Regions from separate parts of the Streptomyces sp. NPDC000941 genome, predicted to be linked through region 2. Evidence: riboswitches for the same ligand, from Rfam matches in the RefSeq annotation. Region 2 holds a riboswitch; each other region holds the start of a gene.
The links. A riboswitch is a leader RNA that binds a small molecule or an ion and turns the genes downstream of it on or off. The one in region 2 is predicted to bind cobalamin.

Region 1 (5,391 bases), on a different contig from region 2:
TGTGGCCTCCTGAATGGTCTTCCGGGCTGAGGGCACTGCCGGGGCCGGCCCCGGCCCGGGCGCCGGGGCCACGACCGCCGGGAGCAGCCCGACCAGCACCCCGGCCGCGGGCCACAGCGGCAGCACGGGCGCGGTGAGCGGAACGGCGGGCGGGTTCAGGGCCTCTGGGGCGTACGAGGCGGCCCAGATCATCAGGCCCGCGACCGCCACCCCCGACCCGGACACCAGCCACGCCCGCGCGCTCCACCGGTCCGGCCGGTAGCGGCTGCGCACCGAACGGCGGCCGCCCAGCCACAGCCCGCCGAGCGCGGCGGCGAGCCCGGCGAGCAGCACCGGCAGGCCGAAGCCCGCGCCCTGCGCCGCCAGCAGCCCGTACGTACCGGCGCAGACGCCGAGCAGCCCGCCGAGGGTGAGGACGGCGGTGGCGCGGGCGACGGCGGGCGGGACGTGGGCGGTGCGGCCGTAGCCGCGAGCGTCCATCGCGGCCGCGAGCGCCACCGAACGCTCCAACGCGCCCTCCAGGACCGGCAGCCCGACCTGCAGCAGGGCGCGTACCCCGCGGTCGGGGCGGCCACGCAGCCGGCGGGCGGCGCGCAGCCGCTGGACGTCGGAGACCAGGTTGGGGGCGAAGGACATCGCGACGACGACCGCGACGCCCGCCTCGTACAGCGCGCCGGGCAGGGACTTGAGCAGCCGGGCGGGGTTGGCGAGCGCGTTCGCCGCGCCGACGCAGATCAGGAGGGTGGCCAGCTTCAGCCCGTCGTACAGCGCGAAGGTCAGCCCCTCGGCGGTGACCCGGCCGCCGATCCGTACGCCCTGCGCCCAGTCGGGGAGCGGGACTTCGGGGAGCGTGACCAGTACGTGCGTACCGGGGATCGGCGAGCCGAGGAGGACCGCGAAGCACAGCCGGATCGCCAGCACCACAAGACCCAGCTTGAGGAACGCGCCGTACGAGCGTGCCCACGGCGCGTCCGTACGGCGCGTGGCGACCACATAGCCCGCGACGGCGACGAGCAGCCCCAGCAGTAGCGGATTGGTGGTGCGGGAGGCGGCCGTGGCCAGCCCGAGGGCCCACAGCCACCAGGCCCCGGCGTGCAGCCCGCCGCGCGCGGTGCGCGGGTGTCCGGCGGTGTCTGGATGCCCGGCGGCGCCCGGGTGCCCGGCGGTGCGCGGATGTCCGGCGGCGGCGGCCCGGTCGGTGCCGCTCATCGCCGGTGGTGGCGGCGCGCCTGCCATACGGCGGCGGCCCCCAGCGCGACCACGGCGGCCAGACCGCCGACAAGACCGGCCGACGGGCCGCCTCCGCCGCCCTGTCCGCCCTGCCCGCCGTCCCCGCCACTACTACTACTGCTACCGACCTGCTCGCCGCAGCCCTTGGCGGGGTAGCCGGCGATGGCGCACAGCAGGGCGGAGGAGTTGTAGCGCAGCGGTTTGGCGACGGCCGCCAGCGCGTCCCCGGCGCTCGCGTCCTGGCCGACCCGCGCGCAGTCCGTACGGGGCTCGGGCGGGGTGCGGTGGTCGGGGGCGTCGGCGGCCGTGCCGAAGTCCAGGACCACCGCGACGCGTTTGGTGCCGTCCTCCGCCGGGGTGTGCGCGCAGACCGTCTTGAAGTCGGCCGAGTCGCGCGGCTGGGTGGCGTCCCCGGAGTCCTCGCTCACCGCGAACCGGAACCCGATCATGTCGCCGTCGCCCGGCCGGGCCGTGGCGGGCCCCTGCGTGGCGTACGTCCAGCCGCCGGCGCCCCGCTCCCGCTGCCAGAACGACCAGTAGCGGTAGCCCGCGGCCTGCGCGGGCGAGGTGCCGAGCGCGACCACGGACACCAACGCGGACAGGAGCACTGCGCAGAGGAGGGCGGCGCGCCGGCCCATCAGAGCTGCTGCTTCTTCCGGCCGCTGATCAGGAAGCCGATGCCGATGCCGGCCACCAGGAAGACGCCCACCGTCCACCAGACGCCGCCGACACCCCCCTTGTCGTCGCTCTTCTCCTTACCGGAGGCCGAGTCCGCGTCCTTGCCCGACTCCGCCCCGGCCGCGGAGGCCGACTCCGGCTTCGGGCCCGTGACGTTCAGCTGCTGGACGAGGTCCACGCCGCCGAAGCTGCGCGGGTCCGCACCGGCCGCGTGTGCCGCCAGGACCAGCTTGCCCAGGGCGCCCGGGTCGCCCTTCGCCCACGCCAGCGCGCCGTTCTTCTCGCTCTGCAGCCACTGCAGGGGCTTGGCCGCGGTCGCGCTGTGCTCCCCGGCGGCCAGTGCGACGATCGCGTCCGCCGTGCTGCCGAAGTCGGGCTGGGCCTTGGCGCCGGGCATGGCGGACAGCAGGTGGTTGCCGTGCCCGGCCATGGTCTCCGACAGATAGGCGGCGGCGGCCTGCGCGGCCTCGGCCGCCCCATCCGGTTCGTCACTGCCCTTGCCTCCGCCGCAGTCCAGCGGCTTCGGGGCCTTGCCTGCGTCCTTGCCGGCCGGTTCGAAGACAAAGCCCTTGCCCTCGGTGGCCAGCGCGGCTGCCGCGGTCGCGAGGTCGTTGGCGACCGGCTTGCCGCTGCCCTTGTCCGCCGTATAGGCGAACGCCCCGCGCTGCCCCTCCTTCGCGTCGCACCCCAGTTGCAGGCCAAGCAGCACGTCGTACGGCGTCTTGCCGCCCTTGGCCGACTTCACCTGCTTCGGGTCCTGGCCGGTGGCGGCGAAGGCGCCGACGGCGGCGGAGGTGGAGTTGGCGTCGCTCGGGCTGCCCGGGTTCAGGCCCCAGCCGCCGTCGTCGTTCTGGTGCTTCTTCAGCCAGCCGATGCCCTTCTCGACCGAGGCGCTGCGCCCACCGACCGCGGCCAGCGCCTGTACCGCCGCCGCGGTCGCGTCGGTGAACTCGCCCTTCTTCGGGTCGCAGGTCGCGGAGGCGTCCGCGCGGTACGCGGCGAAGCCGCCGTCCTCGCACTGCTGCCCGGCCAGCCAGTCGATGGCCGACCTCGCCGGGGTGACCCCGACCGCGTCCTGGGCGAGCAGCGCGAGTGACTGCCGCCACACCCCGTCGAACTTGGGGTCCTTGGCGCCGTACAGCCCCTTGGGCAGCGCCGCCGAGCCGCCGGACGGTTTGGGGGAGGGCGAGGCGTCGGCGAACGCGGCGGGGGCGGCGGCCGTGCACAGGGCGGCCAGGGCGGCCAGAGCCGTGGCGCTGCGGCGTACGTTCATGGCGACGGGTGCCTCTCGGTCGATGGTCTCGGCGGTGACTGGACATCGGTACGCGGCCACGCACGGCCGCCCACCCCGCACGCCGAGGGACGTACGAACGCGATGACACCGGGCTCAGCTCCGCATACCTCGACGGTGCCGCCGCCGGGCGGGCCGACGGCGGGAGCCTGCGGTGCGCCAGATCAGGTGCTCCGGCTCGTACGCGCTGCGGTACGCAGCCCGTACTCACGGTTGCGGGTCAGCGCCGGGTTCTCACCGGCTTCCCCCGATCGGACGCGGATGAAGTTTTCACGGATACCTTATCCGGCGCCGAACCGGGACGTTCCACGGCGGTCGGGCCCTTGAGGGCGGGCTGCGGGGCGGGCCCATACTCTCCGTATGGATCAGGACATCCGGTTCCGCTTCGGTCTGACCCCCTTGGCCGAGGTACGGCCGTGGGGGCGGCCCGAGCACCCCGTACTGCACTGGTTCGGGCTGACCGACGGCTGGTACGTGATCGACCTCGGCGAGCATGAGCTGCTGCGGTACTCGGAGCGCACGGTGCGGCAGCTACGGGGTGACGGGGGGCCGTCCCATCCGTACGTGGACTACTACGTGGTCCGGCTGTGGGAGGACCTGCTCGCGCTGCTGCCGGCGGCGCTGGAGCCCGTGCCCGAGGACCTGGCCGACTTCGTGGCCAGTGACTCCTCCGACTGGTACTGGGAGGACACCCCGGAGGCCGAGACCGCGGCGGGGTGGCACGGCGATCGCACTCTGAACATGGGATATCTGCGCGTCGAGCCGTACATCCGCTGCTGGCGGACGGTCGCGGGGGAGGACGTTGTGAACGTCAGCTGGGCGCACCAGCCCGACCCCGAGGGCGAGATCGAGTTCGCCGGCCCGGCCACGGGCCTGGTCACCGTGCCGACCAGCGCCTTCGTCGCCGCCGTGACCGAGCTCGACCGCGCGCTGCTGGAGGCGATGGAGCGGCGGATCGGCGAGTTGGAGGCGGCGGGGCCGCCGCCGGGGGTCGAGCTCGACCTGGAGCAGCTGCGCGGCCAGCACCGGGACCGGGCGGGGTGGCTGGAGCGGGCGCGGCGGTATGCGTACGCCACCGACTGGGCCGCCGTACGGGCGGGCGCGGCGGCGCTCCTCAGATCACCGCTTCTCAGATCACCAGGCGAGGACTGCGGGTGAGGCCGAGGATGCCGAGGAGACGGTCCATCATGTCCTCGAACAGCGGCACCGGGTCATCCAGGGCGTAGGACATGTGGCTGTAGACGGCCAGGCAGAGCATGCCGTAGATCTGGCGCCAGCAGGTGATCATCAGGAGCGCGACACCGATGGGGACTTCGATGCCCATGGCCTCGCGGTACGTCCGCAACTGCCGCGCCAGGACCGGGTCGATCTCGTCGTCGGACGGGTGGGCGAGCTGCTGCTCGCGCCACAGCCGGGTGAAGAGCTGCCCGTACATCCCGCCCAGATCACGCAATATGGCGTGCGGGATGTCGTCGGCGGACGCGGCGGCCGCCATGGGGTAGGCGGCGCCCATGAGCAGGTTGAACTCCGCCGGATTGCCCACTGACCAGTCGAATACGGCCCGGGTGGCGGCGTGCAGCCGGGCGCTGATGTCGTCGGGGTCCTGCCGTTCCACCGCCGCCGCGACCACCTGCATGAACTCCGCCATCACATCGTCGTAGACGGCGCGGATGAGCCCGTCCCTGCCCTCGAAGTAGCGGTAGAGGGCGGGTGAGGTCACGCCGACGCTGCGGGCCACGGCGGCCACGGTGAGACCTTCGACGCCCTCCGCGGCGGTGATCCGGCGTGCGGCGGCCTTGGCGTCGCGCTCGAGCTCCGCGCGTAGCCGCTCCCGCCGGGTCAGCCCTGCCATGCGCGCGCCTCCGCCCCCGTCTCGGTCTGTGCCGGACACCGTCGCCTCCTTGGTCGTGGTCGGGTGCGCCCCAATGATCCTTCATCGGCGGTCGGACGTACTGGGCAACCGACTTGCCGTGAAGGTGCGTCGCATGGTTAATACTATTCTCGTTTCTAAGAGCAGTCACGCTTGGGGGAAGGCGGAGAGCTGGGTGAGCAAGGCGTATGTGGCCGGGGTACGCGGGTGGGCCGCGGTGGCGGCGGCGACCGTTCTCGCGGTGGGAGGCGTGACCGCGTGCGGCGCGTCCGACGACTCGGGGAAGGGCGGCGGGCGATCCGGCGTCTCGGACGGCGGCGGG
Region 2 (5,391 bases):
CCGGTATGGCGCGTTCCGCCCAGCGCTCCAGCACCGGTTCCTGGGCGTCCAGGAAGGCGCGGTGCAGCTTCGCCAGCTGCTCCAGATCCCACCAGCGCCGCACCGCCTGCTCAGTCGGCTCGAAGTCCGCGTGGGCGCCGCGGAAGAGGTCGACGTACGGGGAGAGTTCGAGGCGGGCCAGGGTGTGGCGGGTCTCGTCGTAGAGGTGTTCGGGGGCGATCCACACCCCGGGCGCGGCGGTGCCGAAGCCGAGCCGGGCCAGCCGCGAGCGCAGCAGATGGCGCTTGTGGCGCTCCTGTTCGGGGACCGAGAAGACGGCGAGCAGCCAGCCGCCCGTGTTCTCCTCCGCCCCCGGGTCGCCGTAGATGCGGCGGTCGCCGTCGTCGAGCAGTTGGCGCGCGTCCTCGGAGAGCGCGTATCCGGCGGCCCCGGCGTCCGTGCGGTCGGCGACCAGCAGCCCGCGTCGTTTGAGGCGGGAGACGGCGGACCGTACGGAGGGCGCGTCCACGCCCACCGCGCCCAGCAGCCGGATCAGCGCGGCGATGGGGACGGGTCCGGCGGGGCGGCCGGCGCCGCCGCGGCCGTAGGCGCCGTAGAAGGTGACGATCAAGGAGCGGGGGGTGGGCTGGCCGGTCACGCGCTTACTCTAGGGCGCCGTTCGTGCCCCACTTACCGTGCCGCGTGGTCCCGTCACGCAGCAGATAGCGCTGGAGCTTGCCGGTGGCGGTGCGGGGCAGGGCGTCCAGGAAGACGAACTCGCGCGGGCACTTGTACGGGGCCAGCTCCGCGGTGACGAACTCCCGCAGTGCGGCGATGGCTTCCTCGGTATGCGCGACGCCCGGCCGCAGCACCACATGCGCGACCACGACCGTGCCCCGCCGCTCGTCAGGCCGCCCGGTCACCGCGGCCTCCACCACATGCGGGTGACGCAGCAGCGCCTCCTCGACCTCGGGGCCCGCGATGTTGTACCCGGCCGAGATGATCATGTCGTCGGCGCGCGCCATATACCGGAAGTAGCCGTCCGGGTCGCGGATGAAGGCGTCCCCGGTGAGGTTCCAGCCGTCCTGTACGTACTCGCGCTGCCGTTCGTCCGCCAGATAGCGGCAGCCCGTGGGCCCGCGCACGGCGAGCAGCCCGGGCCGTCCGTCCGGAACGGGCCGCAACCCGGAGTCCGCGTCCGTGAAGTCCACCACCCGCGCCTCGAACCCCGGCACCGGGACCCCGGTCGTGCCCGGCCGGATCGCGTCGTCGGCGGCGGAGATGAAGATGTGCAGCAGCTCGGTCGCCCCGATGCCGTTGATGATCCGCAGCCCGGTCGCCCGTTGCCAGGCGTGCCAGGTGCCGGTGGGCAGGTGCTCGCCGGCCGATACGCAGCGGCGCAGCGAGGAGATGTCGTACGCGCCGCCGTCCGGCGCCGCGCCGTCCAGCCGCCCCAGCATCGCCCGGTAGGCGGTCGGCGCGGTGAACAGCACGGAGATCCGGTGCCGTGCGATATCGGCCAGCAGCCGCTCCGGGCCGCCCCAGTCGGACAGCAGCGCGGAGGCGCCCGCGCGCAGCGGGAAGACGACCAGGCCGCCGAGGCCGAAGGTGAAGCCGAGCGGAGGGCTGCCCGCGAACACGTCCTCGGGGCGCGGCCGCAGCACCTGCGCCGAGAAGGTGTCGGCGATGGCCAGCACATCGCGGTGGAAGTGCATACAGCCCTTGGGCCGCCCGGTCGTCCCCGAGGTGAAGGCGATCAGCGCCACGTCGTCGGCGGAGGTCGCCACCGCCTCGTACGACACGGGCGACGCGGTGGCCGCGAGCCGCAGCAGGTCCTCGGGGCCGTCCCCGCCGTAGTACGTCGTCCGCAGCCCCGGCACCTCGGCCTTCACCAGATCGTCCGCGCACCGTACGTCGCACAGCGCGTGCCGTATCCGGGCCAGCTCGCAGATCGTCGCCAACTCCCGGGCCCGGTGCGCGGCCAGTACGGTCACGGCGACCGCGCCCGCCTTCATCACCGCCAGCCAGCAGGCGGCCAGCCAGGGCGAGGTGGCCCCGCGCAGCAGCACCCGGTTGCCGGGCACGACGCCGAGCGGGCCGGTGAGGGTGTGCGCGATCCGGTCGACGTGGGCGCGCAGTTCGCCGTACGTCCACACCTCGCCCGTCGCGGCGCGCACCGCGACCCGGTCGGCGCCGAACCGCTCGACGCTGCGGTCCAGCAGCTCGGCGCCGCAGTTGAGGCGGTCCGGGTAGGACGGTCCTGGCAGGTCGAGGTGGAAGGCGGGCCACTGCTCGGCGGGCGGCAGATGGTCCCGGGCGAAGGTGTCGATATGCGCTGAAGGCTTGAGCTCCATCGAGGACGCGCCCCCTATGCCTGCCCCTGTGCCTGCACATGCCTGCCTGAAGTCGCCTTGTCAGCGTAACGTGATGGTGACGACAGTCAACAGATCGCGATAAACGTTCCGTTGGGGAGGCCGTCCAGTGCCGTCGTTCGCACTTGATCCGAAGCAGCGGCGCTGGTGCGCCGGGGTGCGGTCGCTCGCCCGCGACCTGCTGCGCCCGCTCGCCGAGAGCGGCCCGCCGGGCCGGGTCAACCGGCCGCTGACCGCCGCGCTCGGCGAACTCGGCCTGCTGCGGCGGCTGTTCCCCGGCGACGGGCCGGTGCGCGCCCTCGACCTGTGCCTGCTGCGCGAATCGCTCGCCCGGGAGTGCACGGAGGCCGAGACCGCGCTCGCCCTCCAGGGTCTCGGCGGCTATCCGATCGTGCTCTCCGGCAGCCCCGAGCAGTACGCGCGCTGGATGCCCGAGGTCCGGGCGGGCCGCGCGGTCGCGGCCTTCGCGCTCAGCGAGCCGCAGGCCGGTTCCGACGCCGCCGCGCTCGGTCTGCGGGCCGACCCCGACGGGGCGGGCGGCTGGCGGCTGGAGGGCGAGAAGTGCTGGATCTCCAACGCCCCGGAGGCCGACTTCACCGTCGTCTTCGCCCGCACCACCCAGGGCGCGGGCTCGCGCGGCGTCACCGCCTTTCTCGTCCCCGCCGACCGGCCGGGGCTCACCGGCGAGCGTCTTGACATGCTCAGCCCGCACCCCATCGGCAGCCTCGCCTTCGACGGCGTCCCCGTCACCCGGGAGGACGTCCTGGGCACACCCGACAAGGGGTTCGGCGTCGCCATGCGCACCCTCAACCTGCTGCGGCCGAGCGTCGGCGCGTTCGCCGTCGGCATGGCCCAGGCCGCGCTCGACGCCTCCGTGGCCCACGCCGGGGAGCGCACCGCCTTCGGCGGGCCGCTGAAGGACCTTCAGGCCGTCTCCCACCAGCTCGCCGAGATGGCCACCCGCACCGAGGCCGCCCGCCTCCTGGTCTACGCGGCCGCCACCGCGTACGACGAGGGCGCGCCGGGCATCGCCAGGAGCTCGGCGATGGCCAAGCTTCTGGCCACCGAGACCGCCCAGTACGTCGTGGACGCCGCCGTACAGATCCACGGCGCTCGGGCGCTGCGCCGCGGCCATCTTCTGGAGCACCTGTACCGCGAGGTGCGCGCGCCCCGGATCTACGAGGGCGCGACCGAGGTCCAGCGCACGATCATCGCGAAGGAGCTGTACCGATGACCGAGCCGCACCCCTCCCTGCTGCGCACCAACCCGCCCGAGCTCTCCCCGCCCACCGGCTTCAGCCACGCCGTCACGGCCACCGGCGGCCGCCTGGTCTTCCTGGCGGGCCAGACCGCGCTGGACGGCGCGGGCGCGGTCGTCGGTGCCACGCTTCCGGCCCAGTTCCGGCGCGCGCTGGCCAACCTGCTCACCGCCCTGACCGCGGTCGGCGGCACCCCCGCGGACCTGGCCCGGCTGACCGTGCACACCACCGACGTCGCGGCCTACCGCGCGTCCGCCCCCGAACTCGGCCGCATCTGGCGGGAGCTGGCGGGCCGCGACTACCCCGCGATGGCGGTCATCGGCGTCGTCCGGCTGTGGGACGAGGCGGCGATGGTCGAGCTGGACGGCATCGCGGTGCTGCCGTAGCGCATCACGTCACAAAGGCGCGGTATTGGCCAGGCACGCGCCGCGCGGTACCGTCGGTGCCATATCGACGACGGCAAGACGGAAGCCGGTGGGAACCCGGCACGGTCGCGCCACTGTGAACGAGACGTTCCACACGTTCCAAGGGATGTTTCGTGAGTCAGACCCGTAGCTGTCGTCCAATGCACCACCGAGATGGGACGCGAAACTCCCTTAAGGAGGCCCTGCCATGGCGCAGCATGTCGCTCAGCCGACCGCCACCACTCCCGCTCTCCCGGCAAAGTTGCCGATCGGCGCGATCGTTCCGTGGGCGGTGTTCTTCGGCATCCTGATGCTGGTCCTGCTGTACTTCGTCGGCGCCGAACAGGGCGCCACCTCGGTCGTCTCCGGCGAGGACGTCCACGAGTGGGTGCACGACGCCCGCCACCTGCTCGGTTTCCCCTGCCACTGACGCCAGGGACGCCGACACCCTCATGAATTCCACAACGGTACGGAACCTGCTCGTCCGTGGCATGCTCGCCGGCCTCGGGGCCGGCGTGCTCGCCCTGATCGTCGCCTATCTCCTCGGGGAACCGAATGTCGACAAGGCGATCGGCTTCGAGGAGTCCCATGCCCCGGCGCATGAGCACCACGAGGTCGAACTCGTCTCCCGCAGCCTGCAGTCCACCGCCGGCCTGGCCACCGGTGTGCTGATCTACGGGGTCGCCTTCGGCGGCATCGCCGCCCTCGCCTACTGCTTCGCCCTGGGCCGCATCGGCCGCTTCACTCCGCGGGCCACCGCGCTGCTGCTGTCCGGCTGCGCCCTGCTCGCGGTCTACGTCGTGCCGTTCCTCAAGTACCCGGCCAATCCGCCCGCCGTCGGCGACGCCGACACCATCTCCAAGCGGACCAATCTCTATCTGCTGATGATGGTGCTCAGCGTGCTCCTCGCGATCGCCGCGACCATCCTCGGCAAGCGGCTCGCCCCGAAACTGGGCACCTGGTACGCCACCGTCGCCGCGGTGGCCGCCTTCGCCCTGGTGATCGGCCTGGCGTCTGCGTTCCTGCCGGCCGTCAACGAGGTGCCCGCCGATTTCCCGGCCACCGTGCTGTGGCGGTTCCGGCTCTCCGCGCTGGCCATCCAGGTCACGATGTGGGGAGGCTTCGGACTCGTCTTCGGCGAGCTGGCCGAGCGCCTCCTGAGCCCGAAGCTCAGGGGCAGTCGTCTTCCGCCCGCGGATTCAGCGGCTGCCCCAGTCTGAGGTTCCAGCGCCCGGCCCGCCCGCTGACCCCGGTCGCGGTCAGCGGCGGGACGTCGGCACGCCAGAAGGCCGCCGCGGGCGCGCCCAGCACATGCACCACCGCGGCCCGCACCACGTCCGGCTCCACCACGGCGAGCGTATGGCCGTCCGTCAGCGAC
Region 3 (5,391 bases), on a different contig from region 2:
ACACGCCCTCGCGCTCCACATAGGAGGCGCCCATGGCGGCCGCGTCGAGCAGCAGGTCGATCAAGTGGTCGTGCAGCAGGTTGACCTCGTCGACGTACAGCACGCCGCGGTGCGCGTCGGCCAGCAGGCCCGGCTCGAACGCCTTCACCCCGTCGGACAGCGCCCGCTCGATGTCCAGCGCCCCGACCAGCCGGTCCTCGGAGGCACCTACCGGCAGCTCGACCATCCGGGCGGGCCGTACGGTGCCGGTGCCCGGCTCGTGCGGACCGTCCGGGCAGCCCGGGTCGGGCGCGGCGGGGTCGCAGGAGAACCGGCAGCCGGCGACCACGTCGATGCCGGGCAGCAGGGCGGCGAGCGCCCGCACCGCCGTCGACTTCGCGGTGCCTTTCTCGCCGCGCACCAGCACCCCGCCGACGGCCGGTGATACGGCGTTGAGCAGGAGCGCCAGCCGCAGGTCGGCCATGCCGACGAGCGCGGTGAACGGGTAGGGGGTGGCGGTCATGCCTGGGTACCTCCAGCGGTGTGGGCGCGGTGGTGGTGGTCCGGTCGGGGCGGGGGGAACGACGTCTTCGTAGCCGCTGCCTCCGCAGACGCTGTCTCCGCAGACGTCGCCACCAAAGAGGTGGCCTCTGAAGCTGCCTCCGAAGATGCGGCAGGAGAGGGCAGCGACGGCCCGGGAGGCTGGGGCGGCGCCCCCGGTGGGACGAACGGCAGCCCGTCCGGTACGCCGTTCTCGATCAGCCGTAGCAGCGCGTCCGTGTCCGCGTGCTCCTCGATCAGGTCGCCCAGCCGGTCCAGCTGCTCCTCGCGCAGCTCCCCGAAGCTGGTGTCGGGCGCCGGGACGAACGCCCGGCCCGCCGCGTCCGCGACCCGCCGCAGGAAGGCGCGCCGGAAGCCGTCGCTCTCCAGCGAGCCGTGCCAGTGCGTGCCCCACACCGAGCCGACCCGGCAGCCGTCCAGGAAGGGTTCGTCCGCGCCGTCCAGCAACTCGGCGACCCCGTGGTGGATCTCGTAGCCCTCCACCCGCTCGCCCAGCGCCTCGCCGACCGGCCGGGCCAGGGTCTTGTACACCGCGAACCGCACCCGTACCGGCAGCAGCCCGAGCCCTTCGACGGTCCCGGCCCGCGACTCGACCTCGTCCTCGATGCGTTCGCCGAGCAGTTGGAAGCCGCCACAGATGCCCAGCACCGGTCGGCCCTCCGCCGCCCGCCGCGCGATCGCCGCGGCCAGACCGCGTTCGCGCAGCCATGCCAGCGCCCGTACGGTGCCGCGGGTGCCCGGCAGCACCACCAGATCGGCGTCGGCCAGCTCCTCCGGCCGGTCCACGAACCGCACGACCACGCCCGGCTCGGCGGCCAGCGCGTCCACGTCCGTGAAGTTCGACATGAGCGGCACGGCGGCGACCGCGACCCGCAGGATGTCCGCTCCGTGCGGCGGCGCGACGACGCTCTCGCGCACCGCCCCGCGCAGCGACACCCGCAGGCCGTCCTCCTCGTCGATGCCGAGCCCGTGCGCGTACGGCAGCACGCCCATGGCCGGGCGGCCCGTCAGGCCGTACAGCATCTGAAGGCCCGGCTCCAGCAGGGTCACATCGCCGCGGAACTTGTTCACCAGATAGCCCGCGACCAGCCGCTGGTCGGCCTCGGAGAGCAGCGCGGTCGTGCCGAAGAACGACGCGAAGACGCCGCCGCGGTCGATGTCCCCGACCACGACGACCGGCAGCCGGGCGGCCCGGGCGAGCCCCAGGTTGACGATGTCGGTGCGGCGCAGATTGATCTCGGCGGGGCTGCCCGCGCCCTCGCAGATCACCGCGTCGTGCGTACGCCGCAGCTCGGCCAGGCATTCGGTGACGGTCCCCAGCAGCGCCTCCTGCCGTCCCTCGTGGTACCCACGCGCGCTCAGCTCGCCCACCGGCTTGCCCAGCAGCACCACTTGGCTGCTGCGGTCGCTGCCGGGCTTGAGCAGGACGGGGTTCATCAGGGCGCTCGGCTCGACGCGTGCGGCGGCGGCCTGCATGGCCTGGGCGCGGCCGATCTCCGCCCCGTCGCGGGTCACGAAGGAGTTGAGCGACATGTTCTGCGCCTTGAAGGGCGCGACGCTGACGCCCTTACGGCTGAGCCAGCGGCAGATTCCGGCCGTGACGACGCTCTTGCCCGCGTCCGAGGTCGTACCCGCGACGAGCAGCCCGCCGCCCGGCGCGCCTCCGCCCTGTATCCCGCTCATCCTCAATCCCTCCCCGCGGCCGTCGGCCGCACCGTCGCCGGACCGCCCGACCGGCCCGCGCCGGGTGCCCGCAGGGACCGTGCCCAGCGGGTGAGCGCGCCATGTGGAGCACGCGTGGTGGGTACGGGCGCGGCGGCGGGCCGCGCGGCCGTACGGGCCGACCGCGGCGCCGCCCCCGCCGCCGGCCGGGCCCCCGCCGCCGGCCGGGCCCCCACAGCCGGCCGGGCTCCCACTGCCAGCCGCGCCGCGACGGACACGCCGAGCGCCAGGGCGCCGACGCGCCGCGAAAGCCGTACCGCGCGCTCGATGTCGGCCGCCTCGACCGGCCGCCCGCCGGGGTTGAGCACCGGCCGGTGCTCGACGCGGCCGCCGTACGCGAGGGTGCCGCCCAGCCGTACGCCGAGCGCGCCCGCGAACGCGGCCTCCACGGGGCCCGCGTTGGGGCTCGGATGGCGGTGGCCGTCGCGCCGCCAGGCGCGCCACGCGCCGCGCGGATCGGGCCCGGCCAGGGCGGCCAGCGCCGCGGTGAGCCGTGCGCCGGGCCAGCCGGCCACGTCGTCCAGCCGGGCCGAGGCCCAACCGAACCGCCGGTAGCGCGGCGACTTGTGGCCCACCATCGCGTCCAGGGTGTTGACGGCCCGGAAGCCGACCAGGCCAGGCACCCCGCCGACCGCCCCCCACACCAGTGCGCCGACGACGGCGTCCGAGGTGTTCTCGGCGACCGACTCGACGACGGCGCGCGCGATCTGTGACTCGTCCAGCGCCTGCGGATCGCGCCCGCACAGGTGCGGCAGCCGCCGCCGGGCGGCGTTCAGGTCACCGGCGGTCAGCGCGCCGCCGACAGCCCGCGCCTCCCGGCCCAGCGTCGTCCCGCCGAGCACCGCCCAGGTGGCGGCGGCGGTCAGCATGGTCTGCGCGGCGGGGGAGCGGCGCCCCAGAGCGGAGGTTTCCGCGGCGAGGTGCCCCAAGACGGGATGCCCCAAGACGGGATGCCCCGAGACGGGACGTCCCGCGGGTTTGAGGACAGCGCTGCCCAGAGCGGAGCCTCCCGGCGCGGGGCGCCCCAAGGCCCGTACGGCGCGCACCGACAGCACGGCGCCCGCGGCCGCGCCGCCCGCGCACAGCGCGGTGTAGAGGGCCCCGGATCCGCGGTGGTCGCGCCACAGCAGCCGCTCGACGGCCAGGGCGGCGCGCCCGAACGCGGCCACAGGATGGCCGCGGCGCGGATCGCCCATGGCGAGGTCGCCGAGAAAGCCGAGGGCGGCGCCGCACGCGTACCAGGCGTGATCGGCACGCATCGTCAGCCCGCCGTCTTGCCTTGGGACATGGGGAACGTCGGGAACATCAGGAGTGTCGGGAAAGCCGGGACGTGGCGCAGGGGCAGGGGCCGCGGGCGGGTCGGCGGCATGGCGGTGCCGGGCATGGCGGTATGTCCTCACTCAGGGTCCGCGCCCTGGTTCGACGTGACCGGCGGTGAGAGTCTCCTGGCTCCCGGATCCGCGCTTCTCCCGGTCTTCCAGCCGACGTGTGGACGGCCGTGACTCGTACGGGCGATGGGAGAGCGCTCCCCGGTGACAGTGGCGGGACCGCGCCGGATTCTCACCGGCTTCCTCTCCTGCCGCCGTTTGGCTCCGGAAGTCCACCATGGGCCGCGAATGGCCGTCAACTCGCGAATGCCCCACCCTGTGTGAGTGTGCCGAGGAGCACATGCCACGGCCGCCGGGCTGGAACGCGCTGGTCGGCGCGTTCCAGCCCGGCGGCCGTGAGTGGGTCGAACGGAGTCAGGCCACGATCAGGTTGATGCCGTATGCCACGGCCGCCGCGCACAGCGCGAAGCAGAGGTACGCGCCGGTGCGCGCGGGGCCGAAGGCGCCGCCGGCCGGGGCCGGGGCGGTGGACGCGGTGGCGGCCGTGTCGGTGGCCGCCTCCGCCCGCTGCGGCTTACGGGAGGTGCCGAGGATGCCGAGGGTGAAGACGCCCACGAAGCCGACGGTCACCACGAGGCTGATGCCGAAGACCTGGCCGAGGGCCGCCCAGTCGATGCTCATCGCGTTACTTCCTTAGCTGGTGCTGCCGGTGGCCGCGGAGGCGCCTGCCGGGGTGGCGGAGGAGGTGGAAGCGGCACGGGCGGGCGGCGGGGCCACGGACTGGAGGGCCGCCGTGACGACACCCACCGGCTCGGGCGGCAGCGCCGTAGCCTCGTCGATGTCATTGACGTTGGTGTGGTCGACGGGCTTGCGGCGCGAGGCCGCCCAGATCCCGGCGCAGGCGGCGACCGCGAGCACGGCGACCGCCGTGACGCCCCAGTCGCCCTGGTCCGCCAGCAGCGCGGCGCCGCCCGCGACGAGGCCCGCGGCGGGCAGGGTGAGCACCCAGGCGAGGACCATGCGGCCCGCCGTGGACCACCGCACCACAGCGCCCTTGCGGCCGACCCCCGCGCCCATCACGGAGCCGGAGCAGACCTGGGTGGTGGAGAGCGCGAAGCCGATGTGGGACGAGGCGAGGATGACGGTCGCGGCGCCGGTCTGGGCGGCGAAGCCCTGCGGCGGCTGGATGTCGGTGATGCCCTTGCCCATGGTGCGGATGATGCGCCAGCCGCCCAGGTACGTACCGAGGGCGATGGCCAGGCCCGCGGAGACGATGACCCACATCGGCGGGTCGGAGTCGGGCGCGATCACACCGCCGGTGATCAGCGCGAGGGTGATGACCCCCATGGTCTTCTGGGCGTCGTTGGTGCCGTGGGCGAGGGAGACCAGCGCGGCCGAGGCGATCTGCCCGGCGCGGTAGCCCTTCGCGGTGTCCTGGGGGTCGCGGCCGCGGGCCAGCCGGTAGGTGAGCCGGGTAGCGACCAGGGCGGCGACACCGGCCACGATCGGCGCGGCGACGGCCGGGATCAGGACCTTCATGACGATCTTGTCGCTGTTGACCCCGTCCATGCCGACGGAGACCAGGGTGGCGCCGATGAGGCCGCCGAAGAGGGCGTGCGAGGAGCTGGAGGGCAGCCCGGCCAGCCAGGTCAGCAGGTTCCACAGGATCGCGCCGACCAGCCCCGCGAAGATCACTTCGGGGCGGACTCCGGCGTCCTCGTCGATGATCCCTCCGGAGATCGTCTTGGCGACCTCCACGGAGAGGAACGCGCCGACGAGATTGAGGACCGCCGACATCGCC

Region 1: linked by a shared signal. The riboswitch ahead of ACWDSL_RS10535 (prenyltransferase/squalene oxidase repeat-containing protein) and the one ahead of ACWDSL_RS16370 (CbtB domain-containing protein) in region 2 are both predicted to bind cobalamin.
Region 3: linked by a shared signal. The riboswitch ahead of ACWDSL_RS14225 (cobalamin biosynthesis protein) and the one ahead of ACWDSL_RS16370 (CbtB domain-containing protein) in region 2 are both predicted to bind cobalamin.

The regions. Positions count from the first base shown of each region.
Region 1 covers NZ_JBSFMM010000023.1:16,645-22,035, reverse strand. Annotated here, with positions in the region: gene ACWDSL_RS10545 (CbiQ family ECF transporter T component) at 1-1,209, opposite strand, end outside; gene ACWDSL_RS10540 (SCO2322 family protein) at 1,206-1,868, opposite strand; gene ACWDSL_RS10535 (prenyltransferase/squalene oxidase repeat-containing protein) at 1,868-3,181, opposite strand; cobalamin riboswitch at 3,350-3,498, opposite strand; gene ACWDSL_RS10530 (DUF5984 family protein) at 3,560-4,357, shown strand; gene ACWDSL_RS10525 (TetR/AcrR family transcriptional regulator) at 4,329-5,051, opposite strand; gene ACWDSL_RS10520 (hypothetical protein) at 5,245-5,391, shown strand, end outside.
Region 2 covers NZ_JBSFMM010000043.1:3,102-8,492, forward strand. Annotated here, with positions in the region: gene ACWDSL_RS16350 (PaaX family transcriptional regulator) at 1-637, opposite strand, end outside; gene ACWDSL_RS16355 (AMP-binding protein) at 642-2,333, opposite strand; gene ACWDSL_RS16360 (acyl-CoA dehydrogenase family protein) at 2,461-3,585, shown strand; gene ACWDSL_RS16365 (RidA family protein) at 3,582-3,995, shown strand; cobalamin riboswitch at 4,027-4,183, shown strand; gene ACWDSL_RS16370 (CbtB domain-containing protein) at 4,222-4,443, shown strand; gene ACWDSL_RS16375 (CbtA family protein) at 4,466-5,233, shown strand; gene ACWDSL_RS16380 (histidine phosphatase family protein) at 5,184-5,391, opposite strand, start outside.
Region 3 covers NZ_JBSFMM010000035.1:55,720-61,110, reverse strand. Annotated here, with positions in the region: partial or broken gene ACWDSL_RS14235 (ATP-binding protein) at 1-502, opposite strand, end outside; gene ACWDSL_RS14230 (cobyric acid synthase) at 499-2,223, opposite strand; gene ACWDSL_RS14225 (cobalamin biosynthesis protein) at 2,226-3,521, opposite strand; cobalamin riboswitch at 3,682-3,882, opposite strand; gene ACWDSL_RS14220 (hypothetical protein) at 4,005-4,271, opposite strand; gene ACWDSL_RS14215 (anion permease) at 4,284-5,391, opposite strand, start outside.